4 regions of the Cupriavidus sp. R6-3 genome follow, and region 4 is predicted to be linked to each of the others. Evidence: predicted binding sites of a transcription regulator. Region 4 holds the regulator's gene; each other region holds the start of a gene.

Region 1 (5,247 bases), on a different contig from region 4:
CGACGATGGCGGCGCGCTTGGCATCGAAATCGTCTTCGGCCAGGGGCTGCAGATCGGCCTGGGTCAGCGCGGCGGCCGCCCACAGCGCGGGCGCCGCCATCAGCAGCAGCACGGCGAGCGTGGCGCGCCACCAGGGCGCGCGGGGCAGCATGGATCGGGACATGGAGATGGGTGGTGGTTGGATCAAGACGATGGCCATCGAACGAACGGCAGCGGAACCGCAGCGGAACAAGGGGCGCCGCTGCCCTCTCCCTCTGCGGAATGCGAGAACCGACTGTGTTCCCCCTCTCCCCTCGGTGGGAGAGGGTCTGGGAGATGGGGTGATTTGCTCCCCCTCGACGACAGCCCTTACATCACCTTGTCCGGCTTGCCCTCGTTGCCCGCGATGAACGGGCTCCACGGCTGCGCGCGCAGCGGCTTCGGCGTCTTCCACACGACCGAGAACTGACCGTCGCCCTTGACCTCGCCGATCATCACCGGCTTGTACAGATGGTGGTTCTCGCCCATCGTCAGCGTGAAGCCGCTCGGCGCCTTGAAGGTCTGGCCGATCATCGCGGCGCGGACCTTGTTCGGATCGGTGGTGCCGGCCTTCTTGACCGCCTGCGCCCACATGTGGATGCCGACGTAGGTCGCTTCCATCGGATCGTTGGTCACGCGCTTGTCGCCGCCCGGCAGGTTGTTCGCCTTGACCCAGGCCGCCCATTGCTTCTTGAAGGCGTCGTTCTCCGGGTTCTTGACGGACATGAAGTAGTTCCACGCGGCCAGATGGCCGACCAGCGGCTTGGTGTCGATGCCGCGCAGCTCTTCCTCGCCGACCGAGAACGCCACCACCGGCACGTCCTTGGCCTTCAGGCCCGCGTTGCCCAGTTCCTTGTAGAAGGGCACGTTGGAATCGCCGTTGATCGTCGAGATCACCGCGGTGCGGCCGCCCTGCGAGAACTTCTTGATGTTGGCGACGATGGTCTGGTAATCGCTGTGGCCGAACGGCGTGTAGACCTCCTCGATGTCCTTGTCGGCCACGCCCTTGCTCTTCAGGAAGGCGCGCAGGATCTTGTTGGTGGTGCGCGGGTACACGTAGTCGGTGCCCAGCAGGAAGAAGCGCTTCGCGCCGCCGCCCTCCTTGCTCATCAGGTACTCGACCGCGGGAATGGCCTGCTGATTCGGCGCGGCGCCGGTGTAGAAGACGTTCTTCGACATCTCCTCGCCCTCGTACTGCACCGGATAGAACAGCAGCGCGTTCAGTTCCTCGTAGACCGGCAGCACCGACTTGCGCGACACCGAGGTCCAGCAGCCGAAGGTCACCGCGACCTTGTCGTTGCTGATCAGCTGGCGCGCCTTCTCGGCGAACAGCGGCCAGTTCGACGCGGGATCGACGACCACCGGCACCAGCTTGCGGCCCAGCACGCCGCCGCTCTTGTTGATCTCGTCGATGGCCATCAGCGCGACGTCCTTCAGCGACGTCTCCGAGATCGCCATCGTGCCCGACAGCGAATGCAGCACGCCCACCTTGATCGGCTCTTTCGATTGCGCGATCGCCAGCGGGCTGGTACCGATCATCGCCGCGGCGGCCAACGCCGACAGCTTCAACACCTCACGTCGTTTCATTGCAGCTCCCTAGCTCTGTTTGTGTTCGAGGAAGAACGCACCCCGGGAGCACTTCTGCAACTAGCGTGCCACAAAAAAGAACGCGGCCTGGCGCCGCGCGGGAGACTGCATTGGCATGACGGCACCGTGGCGGTGCGCCGGCGCCTTGCATCACGATGGTGCGATGATGCAAAGCGGTGCGACGCACCGCACCGGTGCGTCAGGAGTAGCGGCGGCTGATCGATTCCGCGACGCAGACCGGACGGTCGCTGCCCTCGCGTTCGATCGTGACCTCCCAGGTCGATTGCGCGCCGACCAGGTCCGGGGCATTGGGCGGCGGCGCGATGCGCTCGACCTTCAGCAGCTTGATGCGGGCGCGCAGCCGGCTGCCGACCGGCACCGGCGCGGTGAAGCGCACGCGGTTCAGGCCGTAGTTGACGCCGATCTTGACGCCCGGCATCTGCATCGCGCTCTGCATCAGCGCGGGCAGCAGCGACAGCGTCAGGAAGCCGTGCGCGACCGGGGCGCCGAACGGTGATTCGCGCCGCGCGCGTTCGGGATCGACGTGGATCCACTGATGGTCGCCGGTCGCCTCGGCGAACAGGTTGACCTGGTGCTGCGTGATCTCGGTCCAGTCGCTGACGGCGACCTCCTGCCCCTGCAGGCCCTCGAGTTCTTCCAGCGAAGCGATGGTGCGCATCTTCTCTCCTTGTCCAATGTCGGGCCGGAACGACGGTCCCGGTTCGATGGGGGCTTCAGGCCGGCCGGCGGCCGTACATGCCCATGCCCTTGACGGTGCAGACCAGCTCGCCGCGCTGGTTGACCGCCTCCCACTGCGTGTGCACGACGCCGCGATCGGGCTTGGACTGCGACGGCCGCTTGTCCAGCACCGACACGAACACCGTCAGCGTATCGCCGGCATAGACCGGCTTGAGCCAGCGGATCTCGTCGACGCCAGGCGAGCCCATGCTGGCCGACTTCGACGTCATGTTGTCGACCAGCATGCGCATCATCACCGCGCAGGTCATCCAGCCGCTCGAGATCAGGCCGCCGTAGATGCTGCGCTGGGCGGCCTCCTTGTCGACGTGGAAGGGCTGCGGATCGTATTGCGTCGCGAAGCTGACGATCTCGTCCTCGGTGATCAGCCGCGAACCGAGCTCGCGCCGGCTGCCGACGACGAAGTCTTCGAAGTACATGGTGTCGGACATGGGGTCTCCAGTCTGCTGGGTTGTTCTGCTCCGCCAAAGCAAAAAGCCGCGCCGGACGTTGACGCCCGAGCGCGGCCTGTGTTGCCTCAACGGCTGGCCATCATGCCGCCTGCTGGAATTCCGGCAGGCTGGCGAAGCGGCCAAGATGATGGTCGACATCGCCGAAGGTGGTGTTGATCAGCGTCAGCCGCTTGAACATGTGCGCGGCCGGCAGTTCGTCGGTCACGCCCATGCCGCCGTGGATCTGCACCGCTTCCTGGCCGACCGTGCGCGCGGCCTGGCCGACGCGGGCCTTGGCCGCCGACACATAGCGGCGGCGCTCCTCGGGGCTGGCCTCGTCGAAGCGGGCCGCGGCCAGCAGCGTGATCGAGCGCGACTGCTCGGCATGGATGAACATCTCGACCATGCGATGCTGCAGCGCCTGGAAGCGCGCGATCGGCACGCCGAACTGCTGGCGCGTCTTGGCGTACTCGATGGTGGCGGCGGTCAGCGTGTCCATCACGCCCACGGCCTCGGCGCACAGCAGCACCGCGGCGTAGTCGGCGGTCTGCTCGAGCAGCGCCCAGCCCTGCCCTTCGGCGCCCAGCAGTTCGCCGGCGGCGTCCTGGAAGGTGATATCGGCCGCGTGCAGATTGTCGATGGTGCGGTAGTCGCGGATCGTGACGCCCGGGGCCCTGGCATCGACCAGATACAGCGAGATGCCGTCCTGGTCGGCATTGCCGCCGCCGGTGCGTGCGGACACCACCAGCTTGTCGGCCTGGCCGCCGTGGACCGCCACGACCTTGGTGCCGTTCAGCTTGCCGCCCCTGGCGGTCACGCGCACGTCGTTCAGCGCGTAGCGCGCCTCGCGCTCGTTGAACGCGGTGGCCAGCTTGATCTCGCCGCCGGCAACCTGTTCGAGCACGGCGTCCTGGCCGCCGGCCTGCTTCAGCGCGTAGGCCGCGGTCACCGTCGCCAGATACGGCTCGACCACCAGGCCGCGGCCCAGCTCCTGCATTACCACCATCATGTCGATGGCGGTACCGTTGAAGCCGCCCTGCGCCTCCGGCACCGGCAGCGCGGTCAGGCCGAGCTCGACCAGCGCGTTCCAGGCCGCTTCGCTGTAGCCGGTCTCGCTCTTGTAGGCCTTCTTGCGGGACTCGAAGTCGTAGCTCTTGTCGATGAAGCGGCGTACCGCGTCAGCCAGTTGCTTCTGCTCGTCGCTGAGATTGAAGTTCATGGTTCCTGTCTCCTCACAGCCCCAGGATCATCTGGCTGATGATGTTCTTCTGGATTTCGTTGGATCCGCCGTAGATCGAGGTCTTGCGGAAATTGAAGTAGTACGCGGCCAGCGGCGCGGCATCGTCGTAGCCGGTCACGGCATGCTCGGTCTCGCACTCCAGGTAGTCGCGGTCGAACGGCTGCGCGTACGGGCCGACGGCTTCGACCATCAGCTCGGTCAGCATCTGCTGGATCTCGGTGCCCTTGATCTTCAGCAGCGAGGCCTCGGGGCCGGGGCCCTTGCCGGCGCTCTCGCTCGAGACCACGCGCAGCACGGTGATTTCCAGCGCCATCAGCTCGATCTCCAGCGCGGCGACCTTGGCGCCGAACACCGGATCTTCCAGCAGCGGCTTGCCGTTCTTCTGCTGCTGGCGCGCGACGCGCTTCAGGAAGCCCAGCTCGCGCTTGGAATTGCCGACGCGGGCGATGCCGGTGCGCTCATGGCCGAGCAGGTACTTGGCGTAGGTCCAGCCCTTGTTCTCTTCGCCGACGCGGTTCTCGACCGGCACCTTGACGTTGTCGAAGAAGACCTCGTTCACCTCGTGGTCCTCGTCGAGCATGATGATCGGACGCACGGTGATGCCCGGCGTCTTCATGTCGATCAGCAGGAAGGAGATGCCCTCCTGCTTCTTGGCCTCGGGGTCGGTGCGGACCAGGCAGAAGATCATGTCGGCGTGCTGGCCGAGCGTGGTCCAGGTCTTCTGGCCGTTGACGATGTAGTGCTTGCCGTCCGGCGTCAGTTCGGCGCGGGTCTTCAGCGAGGCCAGGTCCGAGCCCGAGCCCGGCTCCGAATAGCCCTGACACCACCAGTCGGTGCAGTCCAGGATGCGCGGCAGGTAGTACGACTTCTGCTGCTCGTTGCCGTACTTCATGATCACCGGCGCGACCATCGCCACGCCGAAAGGCAGCACGCCGGGCGCGCCGACGCGGGCATTTTCCTCATCCCAGATATGGCGCTGGGTCGCGTTCCAGCCGGTGCCGCCAAACTCGACCGGCCAGTGCGGCGCCGACCAGCCCTTGCCCGCCAGGATCTTGTGCCAGCGCACCAGATCGTCGCGGTTGGGCCGGCGGTGATTCAGAATCTTGGCGCGAATGTCCGCCGGCAGGTTGGCTTCCAGCCAGCTGCGCACTTCCTCGCGGAAGGCGTTGTCGGCCGCCGTGTAATTGAGATCCATGCCCGTCTCCAGTGATGCCG
Region 2 (5,247 bases), on a different contig from region 4:
GGGCGGCACAGACGGCCGCCATGCTGGCGCGCCAGGGCATCCGCTACATCGTGCTCGATCTCCCCGCCGACGCCGTGCGCGCGGCGACCCGCGCGGTAAAGCCCGGCGAGGCCTTGCTGCTGAACGTCTCGTCCGACGACGACGCGCTGCGCGGGCAAGCCTGCGCGCAGCACCTGCTGCACACACTGCCGAGCCGGCGCATGCAGGCCGACGCGCTGATGCAGGCGCTGGCCGCGCGCAAATGGCGCAAGGCGCTGCTGCTGACGGGCCCCGCGCCGGAGGATCGCGCGTGGCAGGCGCTCTATCTGCAGGCGGCCCGGCGCTTCGGGATCGCCTGGGCCGCGCAGCGGGACTTCCGTCTGTCGAACGATCCGCGTGAACGGGAGCTGGCCAACGTCCGGCTGCTGACGGGCGGCCCGGATCACGACGTCGTGGTGGTCGCCGATGCCGACGGCGAGTTCGCGCGCACGCTGCCGTACGCCACGCAACTGCCGCGCCCGGTGGCGGGCGCCAACGGCCTGACCGCGATGGCGTGGCACCGGGCCTGGGAGCGCCACGGCGGCCCGCAATTGAACCGGCGCTTCCTCAAGGCCGCCGGCAGGCCGATGAGCGGGCACGACTGGGCCGGCTGGGTCGCGGTCAAGGCTGTCGTCGAAGCGGCCACGCGCGCGCCGAAGGCGCCGTTTGCCGAGCAGGCCCGGAGCCTGGTCTCCGGCGATGTCGTCATCGATGGCTTCAAGGGCCCGCGCCTGAGTTTCCGGCCCTGGGACGGGCAGCTGCGCCAGCCGGTGTTTCTTGCGCATCCCGACGGCGTGGCGGCGGTCGCCCCGCTCGACGGCTTCCTGCATCCCAGGAACAACCTCGACACGCTGGGCGCGGACGCGCCCGAGACCGCGTGCCGCCGCTGACAGCCTGCCGCCATGATGACCTCCATCTCTCCCCTGCTCCATCGCTGGCGCGCGCTGCGCGCGGTCGCGGGCCGCGAGCTGCGCAAGTTCCTGCGCCAGCCCGGCCGCCTGATCTCGTCGCTGGTGCGGCCGCTGCTGTGGTTCCTGGTATTCGGCGCGGGCTTCCAGAACGTGTTCGGCGTCGCCATCATTCCGCCCTACGACACCTATGTCGAATACAAGGTTTATCTGACCCCCGGCCTGCTGGCGATGATCGCGCTGTTCAACGGCATGCAATCCTCGCTGGCGATGGTCTACGACCGCGAAATGGGCGTGATGCGGCTGCTGCTGACGGCCCCGCTGCCGCGGCCCTGGTTGCTGGCGTGCAAGCTCGCGGCCGGTGCGCTGCTGTCGCTGCTGCAGATGGCGGCGTTCCTGCTGGTCGCCGTGCTGTTCGACGTACCGATCGCGTATGCCGCGCTGCCTATGCTGTTCGCGGCGATGACGCTGGCCGCGCTGATGCTCGGCGCGCTCGGCCTCGCGCTGTCGGTGCATGTGCGGCAGTTGGAGAACTTCGCCGGCATGATGAACTTCGTGATCTTCCCGATGTTCTTCATCAGCACCGCGCTGTATCCGCTGTGGAAGCTCGAGGAATCCGGGGCCGAGCCGATCCACCAGCTGGCGCGGATCAACCCCTTCACGCATGCGGTCGAGGCGATCCGCTTCGCGCTGTACGGGCAGGCGGCCTGGGGCAGCGTCGCGGTGGTGGCGGCCTGCGCCTGCCTGTTCTTCGGCGTGGCGCTGCTCGGCTACGACCCGCAGCGCGGCATGGCAAGGCCGCTGGGAAAACGGGCGTGAGGCCGCCTGTCGTGCCGCGCCGTCATGGCAGGCAAAGCCGTGCGTGGCTCGGGACGCTGCTGGCCCTGGCGTCGGCGCTGGCGCGTGCGGCCGCCGATGCCGACCCGTTCGCCTCGCCGCAATGGCCCACGCTGCGCGGCGAGATGCTGGGCAACGCGCCCGCGGTGTTCGACGCGCGCGTGAAGGTCGTCGGTCCCGCCTTCGCCGAAGACGCGCTGAACGTGCCGATCGCCTTCGACGCCTCGGCGCTGGGCGAAGTGGACCGGGTCGTGGTCGGGGTCGACCGCAATCCGATCCGCAAGGTGCTGGCGTTCACGCCGGGCAAGCTCAAGCCGGCGCTGTCGTTCCGCTTCAAGCTGGAACAGGGCTCCCCGGTACGGGTCGCGGCCCGCACCCGCGATGGCGTCTGGCATGTCGGCGGCCTGCTGGTCGACGCCGCCGGCGGCGGCTGCACGGTGCCGGGCGTGACGCGCAAGGACGGCTCGTGGAGCGTGACGCTGAACCGGGTCGAGGCCCGGCGCTTTGCCGCGCTCGATGGCGGCGGCGGCCGGATCCGGGTCCGCGTGATGCATCCGATGGACACCGGCCTGGTGGCGGGCATTCCCGCCTTCCATATCGAGCAGCTGGCGCTCGTCGACGGCCGTCGCGAACCGCTCGGCACGCTCGAGCTGCACGAGCCCGTGTCGGAGAACCCGATCTTCTCCTTCGACCTGCGCGAGCCGGCGCCGCAGCCGCTGGCGGTGACCGGCCGCGACAACAACGGCAACCGTATCGACGCGCGGGTGCTGCCATGAGGCGCCTGTTGGCCGCGCTCGCCGTGCCGATTGCCCAGCTGTTTGGCTTGCCGTTCTCCCTGCCGTTCTCCCTGTCGATCGCCCTGTCGATCGCCCTGTCGATGGCCCTGCTGCTTCCCGCGCCGGCATTCGGCGACGACCCCGCAGCAGGGGCGCTGCGGCCGCCCGACTACCGCCTCGCGCCGCGCGATATCGGCGACGGCATCTGGCTGTTTGAAGGGGCGAATGCCGACTTCGCCGTCGGCAACGGCTGCAACATCATCAATACGGCCTTCATCGATACCGGCGACGGCGTGGTCGTCGTCAATACGGGGCCGTCGCGGCGCTACGGTGAGCAGCAGCGCGCGGCGATCGCCAGGGTGACGAAGGCCCCGGTCCGCCTGGTGCTGAACCTGAACCTGCATCCCGACTACTTCTTCGGCAACCAGGCCTATGCCGACGCCAGTCCGGCCGCGCTGGCCGGTACCGTCGCCGGCGCGGCGCGCGAGGCCGGCGCGTATGCCGACAACCTGTATCGGCTCTGCGGCGACTGGATGGCGGGCACCGAACCGGCGCCGCCCGTCACGACCATCGAGCCGGGACCGCGCACGATCGGACGCCATCGATTCGAGCTGCTGCGCCTGCAGGGCCATACCGGCGACGATCTGGTGCTGATCGACCATACCGCGCGCGTGATGTTCGCCGGCGGCCTGGCCTTCCGCTCGCGCATCCCGACCACGCCGCACGCCGACATTCCCCGCTGGCTCGCCAGCCTCGACGTGCTGGAACGCCGGATGCGCGAGGACGGATTGCGCCTGCTGGTGCCAAGCCATGGCCCTGCGCTCGACGGCGCCGATGCGATCGCGCAGACGCGCGACTACCTGCGCTGGCTCGACGCCCGGCTGCGCCAGGCGGCCCGCGAAGGCCGCGATCTCGCCGAGGTCATCGCGATGCCGGTGCCGGCGCCGTACTCGGGCTGGGCCGCGATGCCGGCCGAATACCTGCGCAACGTCACGCACCTGTACCCGGCCTATGAACGGGAGGCTCTGGTGCCATGAACCGTGCCGCTGGTACCCGCGAGGGATGCTCCATTCCGCGACAGCGTTGTTGCGCGGTGGCGCGGTACGGCCCGGTATGGCGCATCCGCGCGCGCGATCGCGGCGAAAAGGGTTCGCAAGCAACGGGAATTTTTCACGGCCGGCGTGGCACGCGAATTGCGGATTGGCGCACCGGCGCGGCATCGCCGATCGGCCTGTGCCGCGCCTGTGGAAGAACCACCGGGAAATCCGCGACAGGGTTGATCGAAACCGATGATCGAAGCCGATCATCGACAAAAAGAGAGAGGAGCAAACGATGAGCAAGTTGAAGGTGCTGGTGCTGGCCGCCGCGTGCGTGACCAGCTTCGCCGCGCGGGCCGCCGTGACGGACGCGATGATCGAGAACGACGCGAAGAGTCCCGGTGATGTGCTGTCGTGGGGGATCGGGCCGGAGGGCCAGCGCTTCTCGCCGCTGGCCAGGATCAATACGAAGAACGTCGCCCGCCTGGTGCCGGCGTGGTCGTTCTCGTTCGGCGGGGAGAAGCAGCGCGGCCAGGAATCGCAGCCGCTGATCCATAACGGCAAGATGTTCGTCACCGCTTCGTACTCGCGGATCTTCGCGCTGGATGTCAAGACCGGCGCGAAGCTGTGGAAGTACGAGCATCGCCTGCCGGAAGGCATCATGCCGTGCTGCGACGTGGTGAACCGCGGCGCCGCGCTGTACGACAAGCTCGTCATCTTCGGCACGCTGGACGCGCAGCTGGTCGCGCTCGACCAGGACACCGGCAAGGTGGTGTGGAAGGACAAGATCGACGATTACGCGGCCGGCTATTCGTACACGGCGGCGCCGATGATCGTCAAGGGACTGGTGCTGACCGGCGTATCGGGGGGCGAGTTCGGCGTGGTCGGCCGCGTCGAGGCGCGCGATGCCAGGACCGGCCGCCTGGTGTGGATCCGCCCGACCGTCGAAGGGCATATGGGCTATCGCTTCGACGCCGAGGGCAACAAGATCGAGAACGGCATCACCGGTAACCTGAACGCCAGCTGGCCGGGCGAAACCTGGAAGACCGGCGGCGCGGCGACCTGGCTCGGCGGCACCTACGATCCCAAGACCGGGCTGGCCTACTTCGGCACCGGCAATCCGGGGCCGTGGAACAGCCATCTGCGCAAGGGCGACAACCTCTACTCGTCGTCGACGGTGGCCATCGATCCTGCCACCGGCAAGATCGTCTGGCATTACCAGAACACGCCGAACGACGGCTGGGATTTCGACGGCGTCAACGAGTTCGTGACCTTCGACCTCGACGGCAAGCGCGTCGGCGGCAAGGCCGACCGCAACGGCTTCTTCTACGTCAACGATGCAAGCAACGGCAAGGTGCTGAACGCCTTTCCGTTCGTCCGCAAGGTGACCTGGGCCAAGGACATCGACCTGAAGACCGGCCGGCCCAACTTCGTCGCGGAAAGCCGTCCTGGCGACCCCGCCGACCAGAAGAAGGGACAGTCGGTGTTCGCCGCGCCGGGCTTCCTCGGCGGCAAGAACCAGCAGCCGATGGCGTTCAGCCCGCAGACGGGCCTGTTCTATGTGCCGGCCAACGAATGGGGCATGGACATCTGGAACGAGCCGATCACCTACAAGAAGGGCGCGGCCTTCCTCGGCGCCGGCTTCACCATCAAGCCGCTGAACGACGACTA
Region 3 (5,247 bases), on a different contig from region 4:
CCGGTTGCCGCCACGGTTGCCGCCACGGTCCTGCGCCGGTTCACCGCGGCCCCTGCGCGAAGGCCGTCGCCTTCGACGGCCTTCGTAGCGCCTCGACCAGCGCGCCAAGCGTCGGATAGCACGTCGCCACGCCGCCTTCACCGGCGACGGTATATCCCGCCGCATCGGCGCGCAGCGTCAGCGCGGCGGCGGGATCGCGCACATACCCGGCCCGCTCCAGCGCCCGTGCGGCCCAGCTGGCGCGCAGCCCCGCGCCTTCCAGCCGGATCGCGCGGGTTCCTGCCGGTCCCACGCGCAGCTCCGCGCGTTCGAGATCGAAGGTCAGTCCGTCGGCGGCAAAGCTCGCCCCCAGCACGCCGTCGATGGCGAGGTCCTCCGGTGCGCCGACATGCAACCGCCGCTGGCCGTCGATCAACCACAGCTCGTCGGCGTAGCGCAGCGCCAGTTCCAGGTCGTGCGTGGACAGCAGTACCGCGAGGCCATGCCGGTGTGCAAGATCCAGCAGCAGCTGCATCGTGCCGACGCGGCGCGGCAGGTCGAGGAAGGCGGTCGCTTCGTCGAGCACCAGCAAGCGTGGCTGCTGTGCCAGCGCGCGGGCAATCATGATCTTCTGCCGCTCGCCGTCGGACATCTCGGCAACCAGCCGCTCCGCCAGCGACAGGGCGCCGGCGCTCGCCAGCGCGTCGTGCACGATGCGATGGTCGTCGGGGCTCAGCCGGCCCGCCCAGCCCAGATAGGGATAGCGCCCCATGCTGGCCAGCTCGTAGCCGCGCATCAGCGTGCCGTCGACCCGCTCGGTCAACACCACGGCAAGACGCCGCGCACGTTGCGCGGCGGGCATCGCGTGGATCGACTCGCCGTCCAGATGCACCTGTCCCGCCACGGGCGCCTGCATCGCGCACAGCGTGCGGATCAGCGTCGATTTGCCGGCGCCATTCGCGCCCAGCAGGCAGACGAACCGCCCGCTCGGGATGGACAGGTCGAGCGGCCCGAGCAGCGGACGCCCGCCATGGCCGGCGAACAGTCCCGTGGTCGCCAACACCGTCACAGCGTCGCTCCGAAGCTGGCGAACACGGTGCGCGGCGCGCCCGGATAGGTCGGCACGAAGGCGCCGCCGGAGTCGTAATAGCGGCGATCGCCCAGGTTCTGCACCGTCAGCTGCAGCTTGTAGCGCCGCGCCTTGCCGAAGCGGTAGGCGATATTTGCGTCCCAGCGCGTGTAGGACGGCAGAGCGAACGAGTTCTCCGTGTTGGCCTGCCGTTCGCCCACATAGGTCGCGCCGATGCCGACGCTCAGTCCCGACGCGGCGCCGGCGAAATCGTAGGTGGTCCAGATACTGGCGGTGCGGCGCGGCGCATTGGCCAGCAGCTTGCCGACCAGCGCCGGATTGCTGTCGGCGGCGATCTCGGCCTTGTATTGCGTGTAGCTCGCCAGCACGCGCCAGCGTGGCGTGATGCTGAACGGCACGTCGATCTCCCAGCCGCGGCTGCGCTGCTCGCCGACCTGGACCACATAGTTGAAGTCCTCCGGATCGGAGACCACGCCGTTGCTGCGGCGGATGTCGAACAGTGCGACGGTCGGCTCCAGCCGGCCGTCCAGCAGGCTGAACTTGGCGCCGATTTCGGTCTGCTTGCCGCGCGACGGCGCGGGCAGCGTGCCGGCGCGCAGCATGCCGCCGGACGGTTCGGTCAGGAAGGACCGCGCCCAGCTGGCGTAGAACGACACCGGCTCGACCGGCGTCCACGTCAGCCCCACGCGCGGCGACAGCGCGTCGTCATGCCGGACCAGCGTGTCCGCCGCCTGCAGGTACTGGGCGCGCGCGCTGGTCCGCGAGCGGTCGTAGCGCAGGCCGAGCAGCAACCGCCAATGCGCTCCGAACTGCAGCTCGTCCTGCGCGTACAGGCCCAGATTGCGGCTGGCGTAGCGCGAGCCGTCGTACGGCAGCAGCGCGCCGGCGTTGGCGCCATGCACCGGGTGGTAGAGATCGATCGGCAGGTTCACCGGGAAGCCGCCCGGCCCGAGGTTCGCCTGCGCGCTGAAGTCCCATTCGTCCCAGTTGTAATCGGCACCGATCAATACGCGGTGGCCGATGCCGCCGGTATCGAAGCGGCGCGAGGCCTCCGCCATCAGCGTGGTATCGGTCTGCCGGTCGATATTGCGCTGCTTGCGGCGATTGACCTGCGGGTCGGGCCCATCGGCGCCGCTGAGCGCGGGGAATCCATACGGATACCAGACCGCATCGGTGCGCGCATAGGAGCGCAGCGCCCCGGCGCGCAACGCCCAGCCATTGTCGAAGCGATGATCGAGCACCAGCGAGCCCAGCGCGCTGTCGTTGTCCAGCCGCGCGTCCCGCTCGCCATAGTTGTAATGGATCGGCACGTTGAGAAACAACGGGCTGTTGCCGAAGCCGCGGTCGAAGGCGCCGCGCCGGCGGCCGAACTCGAATTCCGCGGTCAGGCGCGTCTGTGGTGCCAGCTTCCACTGCAGCACCGGCGAGACGAACAGCGTCTGCGCATCGACGAAGTCGCGGAAGCTGCGATTGTCCTGCCATGAGCCGGTGATCCGATAGCTCAGCGTGTCGCTGATCGGCCCGGTGCTGTCCACCGTCGCGCGGCGGAAGTCGTGGCTGCCGCCGGTCAATTCCACGCTGTGCTGCGGTTTGTCCAACGGCTTGCGGGTCACGATATTGACCACCCCGCCGGGCTCGAAGCGGCCATAGAGCGCGGACGCCGGGCCCTTGAGCACCTCGATCTGCTCGATGTTGGCCATCTCGTCGACCGGGGCAAAGACGCTGCGGCGAAAGCCGTTCTTCAGGTTCGCCGAGGTCGCGAAGCCGCGCAGCCGGAAGCGGTCGTTGCTGCCGCCCCAGCCGACTTGTGCCGTCACACCGGGGACCGTGCGGATGGCCTCCCCCAGCGTGAACACGCCACGGTCCTCGATCAACTCGCGCGTCACGGTCTGGATCGAGAACGGCGTTTCCTTCAGCGCGGTATCGCTCTTGTTGGCGGTGGGTGCGACCACCGCGCGGTAGGCCCGCTCGCGCGTGCCGGTAACGGTCACCGCCTCCAGCTCCGCGACCGCTCCGGCCTCGCCTTCCTGCGCCGCGCAGATGCCCGGCGCCGTGGCCAGCAAAGCCACGGCGGCGCGCTGCTGCCATCGGTTTGTATGAGGTTGTCTTTGCATGGTAGAGCGCACGGTGAGCGGGTCAGGGTGGATGAGATCGACGAGGTCGACGAGGCCAATAAGGTCGATAAGGCCGATAAGGTCGATAAGGTCGGCCAGGTCGACAAATCCGATAATGATATTGCATTATCATTAGAAGTCAATTGCGCCGAATCGGTTCTCGGTTTGATCGCCGTCAGACTGTTCGCCGCGAGCCGGGACACTGCGGGGAGAGCTGGCATGGCGGTTGCATTCCATCTTGGATACAAGCTTGGATGCACCAAAATGCGACCTGCCGCTGCCGACCCTATTCTTCATGACGAGACGTCCCCCGCCTGGATCCGGCGCTTGGACATCGCGCTTGCCGGCGCGGCCGACGGGCCGTTGGCCGGCCTGTCGTTTGCGATCAAGGACAACATCGATCTGGCCGGCTACCCGACCACGGCGGCCTGCCCTGCGTTCGACCGGATGCCGCGCGACAGCGCGCCGGTGGTGCAGAGCCTGCTTGCGGCTGGTGCATCGCTGTATGGAAAGACCAATCTCGATCAGTTCGCTTGCGGGTTGAACGGCACGCGTTCGCCCTATGGCGCGGTGCCCAACGCCTTCGATGCGCGCTATGTGTCTGGAGGATCGAGCTCGGGTTCGGCCTATGTGGTGGCCACCGGTGAAGTCGATTTCGCGCTGGGCACCGATACCGCCGGCTCCGGCCGCGTGCCCGCGGGGCTGAACAATATCGTCGGGCTCAAGCCGAGCAAGGGTCTGATCAGCGCCCGCGGCGTACTGCCGGCAGCGCAGAGCGTCGACTGCGTGTCCATCTTCGCGCGCACGGTCGACACGGCATCCCGTGTACTGGCCGTTGCCCAGGGCTACGACGCGCTCGACCCGTACTCACGCGAACTGCAGCTTTGTCGCTGCCCCTTTCCGGCCACCTTCCGTTTTGGCGTCCCCAACACGCTCGAATTCTGCGGCGATGCGCTTGCCGAGCGCGAATTCACCGTCGCGATCGAACGGTTGCGCGAACTGGGCGGCGAGCCGGTGACGATCGACTACGCGCCGCTCGCCGAGGCCGCTGCCCTGCTCTACGACAGCGCGCTGGTGGCCGAGCGCTACGCGGCGATCCGCCGCTTCTTCGATGCGCACGAAGCCGACGTGTTCGAGCCGGTTCGCAGCATCGTTGCCAGCGGCCGCGACTACAGCGCGGCCGACGTGTTCGACGCGCAGACGCGATTGCGTGCGCTCGGGCAGCGCGCGGCAGCGATGTGGGAGCGCATCGACCTGCTGCTGGTGCCGACCGCACCGACCCACTACACGATCGCGCAGATGCGCGACGACCCGATCGCGCTGAACCGCCATCTCGGCGCCTATACCAATTTCGTCAATCTGCTCGACTACGCGGCCTTGTCGGTTCCCAGCAGCCTGCGCGCGGACGGCCTGCCCTTCGGCATCACGCTGATCGGCCCATGTGGCAGCGATCTGCGGCTGGCCGAGCTGGGGCAGCGCTATCACCACCGCAGCGGACTGACGCAGGGCGCGACCGGCCTGCCGTTGCCCACGCCCGGCTCGATCCCTGGGCTCACACCCGTGGGCCAGGACACCGTGCGGGTGGCCGTGGTGGGCGCGCACCTGAGCGGCATGCCGCTGAACCGCCAACTGACCGAGCGCCATGGGCGCCTGGTATCCGCTGCCATGACCGCCGCCGACTATCGGCTCTACGCGCTGCCGGACAGCACGCCGGCAAAGCCCGGGCTGTTGCGCGTCGCGCCCGGCACCGGGCACCGCATCGCGCTGGAAATCTGGGAGATGCCGATGCAGGACTATGGCTCATTCGTCGCGCTGATCCCTGCGCCGCTTGGCATCGGCCGCATCCGCCTCGACGACGGCAGCGAAGTGCAGGGCTTCCTGTGCGAGCCGTTCGCGCTGGCCGGTGCCACCGACATCAGCCACTTCGGCGGCTGGCGCGCCTATGTCGCGGCCAACGCCTGACGGAATCGTCTCTCGCACCAACCATCGAGCCCCGCGCACGCCGAACACTGCCCGTGCCTCACTACCGACCAGCGACCTCAACCTCCAGGAGCGATCTGATGC
Region 4 (5,247 bases):
CCGCGTCGAGAAGGAAGCCTGCCCGCTGAATCTCGCCCCGACCGCCAGCACGACGGCGGCGCTGGCGCTGGGCGACGCGCTGGCGGTGGCGGTGCTCGACGCGCGCGGCTTCGGCGAAGAGGACTTCGCCCGCTCGCACCCCGGCGGTGCGCTCGGCCGCAAGCTGCTGACCCATGTGCGGGACGTGATGCGCACAGGCAATGCGGTGCCCGAAGTCCGCGAAAGCACGCCGCTGGCACAGGCCCTGATGGAGATCACCCGCAAGGGCATGGCCATGACCGCCATCGTCGATGCCGAGGGCCGCGCGATCGGCGTCTTCACCGACGGCGACCTGCGCCGGCTGCTGGAAACGCCGCGCGACTGGAAGACCGTGCCGATCGGCGAGGTCATGCATGCCAACCCCTTCACCGTCGGGCCGGACCAGCTCGCGGTCGAGGCGGTGCAGGTCATGGAAGCAAACCGCATCAACCAGCTGCTGGTGGTCGACGCCGACCAGCGCCTGGTGGGCGCGCTGCATATCCATGACCTGACCCGGGCCAAGGTCATCTGACGAACGCCATGCGGGATCTGTTCCCTTCCCTGTCCCGCCTCGCGCTGCGGCTGATGCCGCTGCTGCTGATGGCGCTCGTTGCCGGCAGTACGTTCTGGCTGGTGCAGATCAACACGCCGCGCCAGGTCAGCGATACCGAACGCCAGAAGCGCCATGTGCCCGACTACTGGATGGAGCGCTTCACCGCGACCGAACTGGCCGAGGACGGCAGCACCAAGATGCGCTTCACCGGCGAGCGGATGATCCATTACGAGGACGACCAGACCTACGAGGTCACGCGGCCGGCGATGCGCGCCTACGAACCGGACCGGCCGCCGGTGACCGGTACCGCGGACCTGGGCAAGATGAACGCCGACGCCAGCGTGATCGACCTGTTCGGCAACGCCCATATCGTTCGCGTGCAGGGCGCCGATCCATCGCAGGACCCGCAGATGAGCGCGACCTCGAGCTACTTCCAGATCCTGATCAACGACGACATCGTGAAGACCGACAAGCCGGTCAAGCTGACCCGCGGACCGTCGGTGATGACGGCCAACGGCCTGGTCTTCAACAATGTCACGCGCGAGGTCAATCTGCTCGGCAATGTGCGCGGCACCATCGTGATGGCGCCGCGCGGCGGCGGCGCGAAACAGCCATGACGCATCGCGGCGCCGCGCCAGGCGCGCACCATTCGAACGATCTCCGCGCCAGTCCGGGCCACTCGCCCCGTCTGGACGATTCCCGGACAACGCCAATCAACGCCATCGTGGCCAACATGACCCTGACCCTGACGACCTGGACCCGCCGCCGCGCCACCGCCGTGCTGCTCGCCTTCGCCGCCGGCATGACGCTCGCCCTGCCGGCGCTCGCCGAACGCGCCGACCGCGACAAGCCGCTGGTGCTGGAGGCCGACAACGCCAGCTACGACGACGTCAAGCAGATCTATACGCTGACCGGCAACGTGGTGCTGACCAAGGGGACCATGGTGCTCAAGTCCGATGCCGCCGAGGTGCGCACCGATCCCGAGGGCTACCAGTACGCGGTGGCCACCTCCAAGGGCGGCAAGCAGGCCTATATCCGGCAGAAGCGCGACAACGTCGACGAGTACATCGACGGCTGGGGCGACCGCGTCGAATACGACGGCAAGCAGGAAGTGGCCAAGCTGATCGGCAATGCGCGCATGGCGCGGCTGGCGGGCGCCAAGGTGGTCGACGAGATCCGCGGCGCGGTGCTGACCTACGACAGCCGCAACGAGTTCTACACCGCGGCCGGTGGCAGCGGCAACGCGGCGCCGGCGAACCCGTCCGGCCGCGTACGCGCCGTGCTGTCGCCGCGCCAGAGCCAGGGGACCGGCGGCAGTGGCGCCGGCGTGGACCTGAAGGGCTCGCCGACGGCCAAGCCCTGATCGCTTCCCGGGCCTGACGTACCCGCACGCCGCGCACGCCGCGCCACGTACGCTTCGCCACGCCCGCTTCGCATTACGCAGTATCAAAGGATTGCCCACATGTCCGTTGCCGACACCGCTACCGCCACCGCTCCCGCCGCCAACGCCAACACCGCAGCCGGTGCCGGCGCGGGCACGATGCCGGCCACCAGCAACCTGGTGGTGCGTCATCTGAAGAAGCGCTACGGCTCGCGCACCGTGGTCAAGGACGTGTCGCTGGACGTCAAGAGCGGCGAGGTCGTCGGCCTGCTCGGCCCCAATGGCGCGGGCAAGACCACCTCGTTCTACATGATCGTGGGCCTGGTCGCGCTCGACGAAGGCGACATCGTGCTCGACGGCCAGCACATCAGCGGCCTGCCGATCCACGAGCGCGCGCGCATGGGCCTGTCGTACCTGCCGCAGGAAGCGTCGGTGTTCCGCAAGCTCAATGTCGAGCAGAACATCCGCGCGGTGCTGGAACTGCAGCGAGACAACGGCAAGGCGCTGTCCGGCGCCGAGATCGAGCGGCGGCTGGACAGCCTGCTCGACGATCTGCAGATCGCGCACCTGCGCAACAACCCCGCGCTGTCGCTGTCGGGCGGCGAGCGCCGCCGCGTCGAGATCGCACGGGCGCTTGCCTCGGCGCCGCGCTTCATCCTGCTCGACGAGCCGTTCGCCGGCGTCGATCCGATCGCGGTCGGCGAGATCCAGCGCATCGTCAGCTTCCTGAAGGCACGCAATATCGGCGTGCTGATCACCGACCACAACGTGCGCGAGACGCTGGGCATCTGCGACCACGCGTACATCATCAGCGAAGGCGCGGTGCTCGCGGCCGGCGAGCCCAAGGACATCATCGCCAACGAATCGGTGCGGCGCGTCTATCTGGGCGAAAACTTCCGCATGTAATGGCGGTTTGGCGCGCGGCCGCCCTCGTACAGAGGGCGGCCGTTTTCGTTTGTGCGCGGGCGATGTATGGATCCTGCACTGGTGATCCATCAGGCAATCGCTTCTGACCACGCAATCGAAACTTCCGATAGCAAATTCCGTTCCATCGCGGCCGAAGTTGCGCATAAAATAGGCCGCATGAAACCGTCGCTACAGCTACGCCTCTCCCAGCATCTGGCCCTGACGCCGCAGCTGCAGCAGTCGATCCGGCTGTTGCAGCTCTCCACGCTGGAACTGCAACAGGAAGTCGAGCAGGCGCTGACCGAGAATCCCCTGCTCGAACGCGAAAACGACTGGATCGAAAGCCCGCTGCGGGTCGCCGCCGACGGGTCGGTCAATGTCCAGACCACCACCACGACCCCGTCTTCCGAGCCGACGGCCCCCGCCGATTCGTGCGCGGATGGCGCCGCGTCCGCCGACGACGGCTATGCCGACGGCGCGGGCGACGATTATGGCGGCGACTGGAGCCTGGACGATTTCGCCCGCCGTCCGCAAAGCGACGAGGACGAGAAAACGCCGCTGCAATTGCGCGATGCCGAGCCCACGCTGCGCGAATATCTGATGGAGCAATTGGCGCCGCTGAAAATCTCCACGCGCGACAAGGGCCTGGCGATTTTCCTGATCGAATCGCTCGACGACGACGGCTACCTGAGCGCCTCGCTCGAGGAAATCCTTTCCGAATTGCCTGAAGAGCTCGAATTCGAGCTCGACGAAGTGCATGCGATGCTGACGCTGCTGCAAAGCTTCGACCCGCCCGGGGTCGGGGCGCGCAACGCGGCCGAATGCCTGTCGCTGCAACTGCGACGCATCGAACATCCGCAGCGCGAGCTGGCGATGACGATCGTGCGCCATCACCTCGAACTGCTGGCCGCGCGCGATTACACCCGCCTGAAGAAGGCGCTGCAGGTCGACGACATGCAGCTGAAGGCCGCGCACGAGCTGATCCGCTCGCTCGCGCCCTATCCCGGCCACGCCTACAGCCGGCCGGAAGCGGATTTCGTCGTGCCCGACGTGTTCGTGCGCAAGAGCGGCCATAACTGGATCGCCCAGCTCAATCCCGACGTGATGCCGCGGCTGCGCATCAACGACATGTATGCGCAAATCTTGCGCGGTGCAAAAGGCGATACCGGCGCCGCGGGATTGCAGCAGAAACTGCAGGAGGCGCGCTGGCTCATCAAGAATATCCAGCAGCGTTTCGACACCATTTTGCGCGTCGCACAAGCCATCGTGGAGCGGCAAAAGAATTTCTTCACGCACGGTGAAATTGCGATGCGCCCCTTGGTTTTGAGGGAGATAGCCGATACACTGGGTCTACACGAGTCGACCATTTCTCGTGTGACGACCAATAAGTACATGGCCACCCCGATGGGGACATTCGAGCTGAAATATTTCTTTGGCAGCCATGTATCGACCGAAACCGGCGGTGCCGCCTCTTCCACCGCAATCCGTGCGCTGATCAAGCAGTTGATAGGAGCCGAAGACCCCAGAAACCCGTTGTCCGACAGCCGGATTGCCGAACTGCTGGGGGAACAAGGCTTCGTCGTGGCGCGACGTACCGTCGCCAAATACCGTGAAGCCTTGAAGATCCCCGCCGTGAACCTTCGCAAGTCTTTGTAGCCGAGTCGCATCGCCTGCCTGGTGCGGCTCTTTCAGAAGGAGAAGCGCTATGAACTTCAAGATCAGTGGACACCACTTGGACATCACGCCTTCGCTGCGTGAGTACGTGGAAACGAAACTGGAGCGAATCCTCAGGCATTTCGATCAGGTTATTGACGTCAGCGTGCTGCTATCGGTCGACAATCAAAAGGAAAAGGATCGCCGTCAACGCGCGGAAATCAATGTGCATCTGAAGGGCAAGGACATCTTTGTCGAGGCGCACCACGAAGATCTCTATGCGGCGATCGACATGCTGGTCGACAAGCTGGACCGGCAAGTGATCCGCTACAAGGACAAGGTGCAGAGCCACGACCGCGAATCGCTGAAGTACCACAGCTTCGTGGCCAGTCAGGCCCAGCAGTAGCTTGAAGATTCGGCTCGGCCACAACGCCGGCCGGCCTTGAAGTGAGGAAAGAAGCCGTGCCAGGAGCACGGCTTTTTTGCGCCCCGCGCGCGGAGACTGGGGCGAGGCCGCGGTGCCGGCTCGCCGTGCAACCTATAGGATGAAACCGGGATGGGGTTCCGTCTGGCTGGCTTCCCGGTGTATGCTGTGCAATACATGTAGAGAATGCCCGCCCCGTTTCCTTGCGCAATGCCGCTCGGGGCGATCGGCATCGGACGGCAGGGAGCCCCCCTGCACTATAATGTGCCGCACGCTGATAGTCGGGAAGCGGCGGCAACGAACGCACCGCCC

The links. Region 4 encodes sigma-54, which starts transcription at its own class of promoters, with help from an activator protein. Its sites were predicted from a motif close to TGGCANGNAANCTGCTTT; they were not measured.
Region 1: urtA (urea ABC transporter substrate-binding protein) is a predicted target of sigma-54. The motif match lies at 1,659-1,676, and genes of this name have one in related genera.
Region 2: AC6EI8_RS15045 (PQQ-dependent methanol/ethanol family dehydrogenase) is a predicted target of sigma-54. The motif match lies at 3,722-3,739, and genes of this name have one in related genera.
Region 3: atzF (allophanate hydrolase) is a predicted target of sigma-54. The motif match lies at 3,399-3,416, and genes of this name have one in related genera.

The regions. Positions count from the first base shown of each region.
Region 1 is NZ_JCBAJO010000102.1:192-5,438, forward strand. Features, by position in the region: partial or broken gene AC6EI8_RS15855 (urea ABC transporter permease subunit UrtB) at 1-163, opposite strand, end outside; gene urtA (urea ABC transporter substrate-binding protein) at 349-1,605, opposite strand; gene AC6EI8_RS15865 (MaoC family dehydratase) at 1,805-2,284, opposite strand; gene AC6EI8_RS15870 (MaoC family dehydratase) at 2,340-2,792, opposite strand; gene AC6EI8_RS15875 (acyl-CoA dehydrogenase family protein) at 2,893-4,011, opposite strand; gene AC6EI8_RS15880 (acyl-CoA dehydrogenase family protein) at 4,025-5,227, opposite strand.
Region 2 is NZ_JCBAJO010000091.1:5,169-10,415, reverse strand. Features, by position in the region: gene AC6EI8_RS15065 (ABC transporter substrate-binding protein) at 1-908, shown strand, start outside; gene AC6EI8_RS15060 (ABC transporter permease) at 921-1,745, shown strand; gene AC6EI8_RS15055 (quinoprotein dehydrogenase-associated SoxYZ-like carrier) at 1,757-2,539, shown strand; gene AC6EI8_RS15050 (quinoprotein relay system zinc metallohydrolase 1) at 2,641-3,576, shown strand; gene AC6EI8_RS15045 (PQQ-dependent methanol/ethanol family dehydrogenase) at 3,872-5,247, shown strand, end outside.
Region 3 is NZ_JCBAJO010000005.1:31,827-37,073, forward strand. Features, by position in the region: gene AC6EI8_RS02185 (ABC transporter ATP-binding protein) at 41-1,048, opposite strand; gene AC6EI8_RS02190 (TonB-dependent siderophore receptor) at 1,045-3,138, opposite strand; gene atzF (allophanate hydrolase) at 3,448-5,145, shown strand.
Region 4 is NZ_JCBAJO010000104.1:5,292-10,538, forward strand. Features, by position in the region: gene AC6EI8_RS16010 (KpsF/GutQ family sugar-phosphate isomerase) at 1-550, shown strand, start outside; gene lptC (LPS export ABC transporter periplasmic protein LptC) at 559-1,188, shown strand; gene lptA (lipopolysaccharide transport periplasmic protein LptA) at 1,305-1,934, shown strand; gene lptB (LPS export ABC transporter ATP-binding protein) at 2,034-2,858, shown strand; gene AC6EI8_RS16030 (RNA polymerase factor sigma-54) at 3,036-4,514, shown strand; gene hpf (ribosome hibernation-promoting factor, HPF/YfiA family) at 4,564-4,917, shown strand.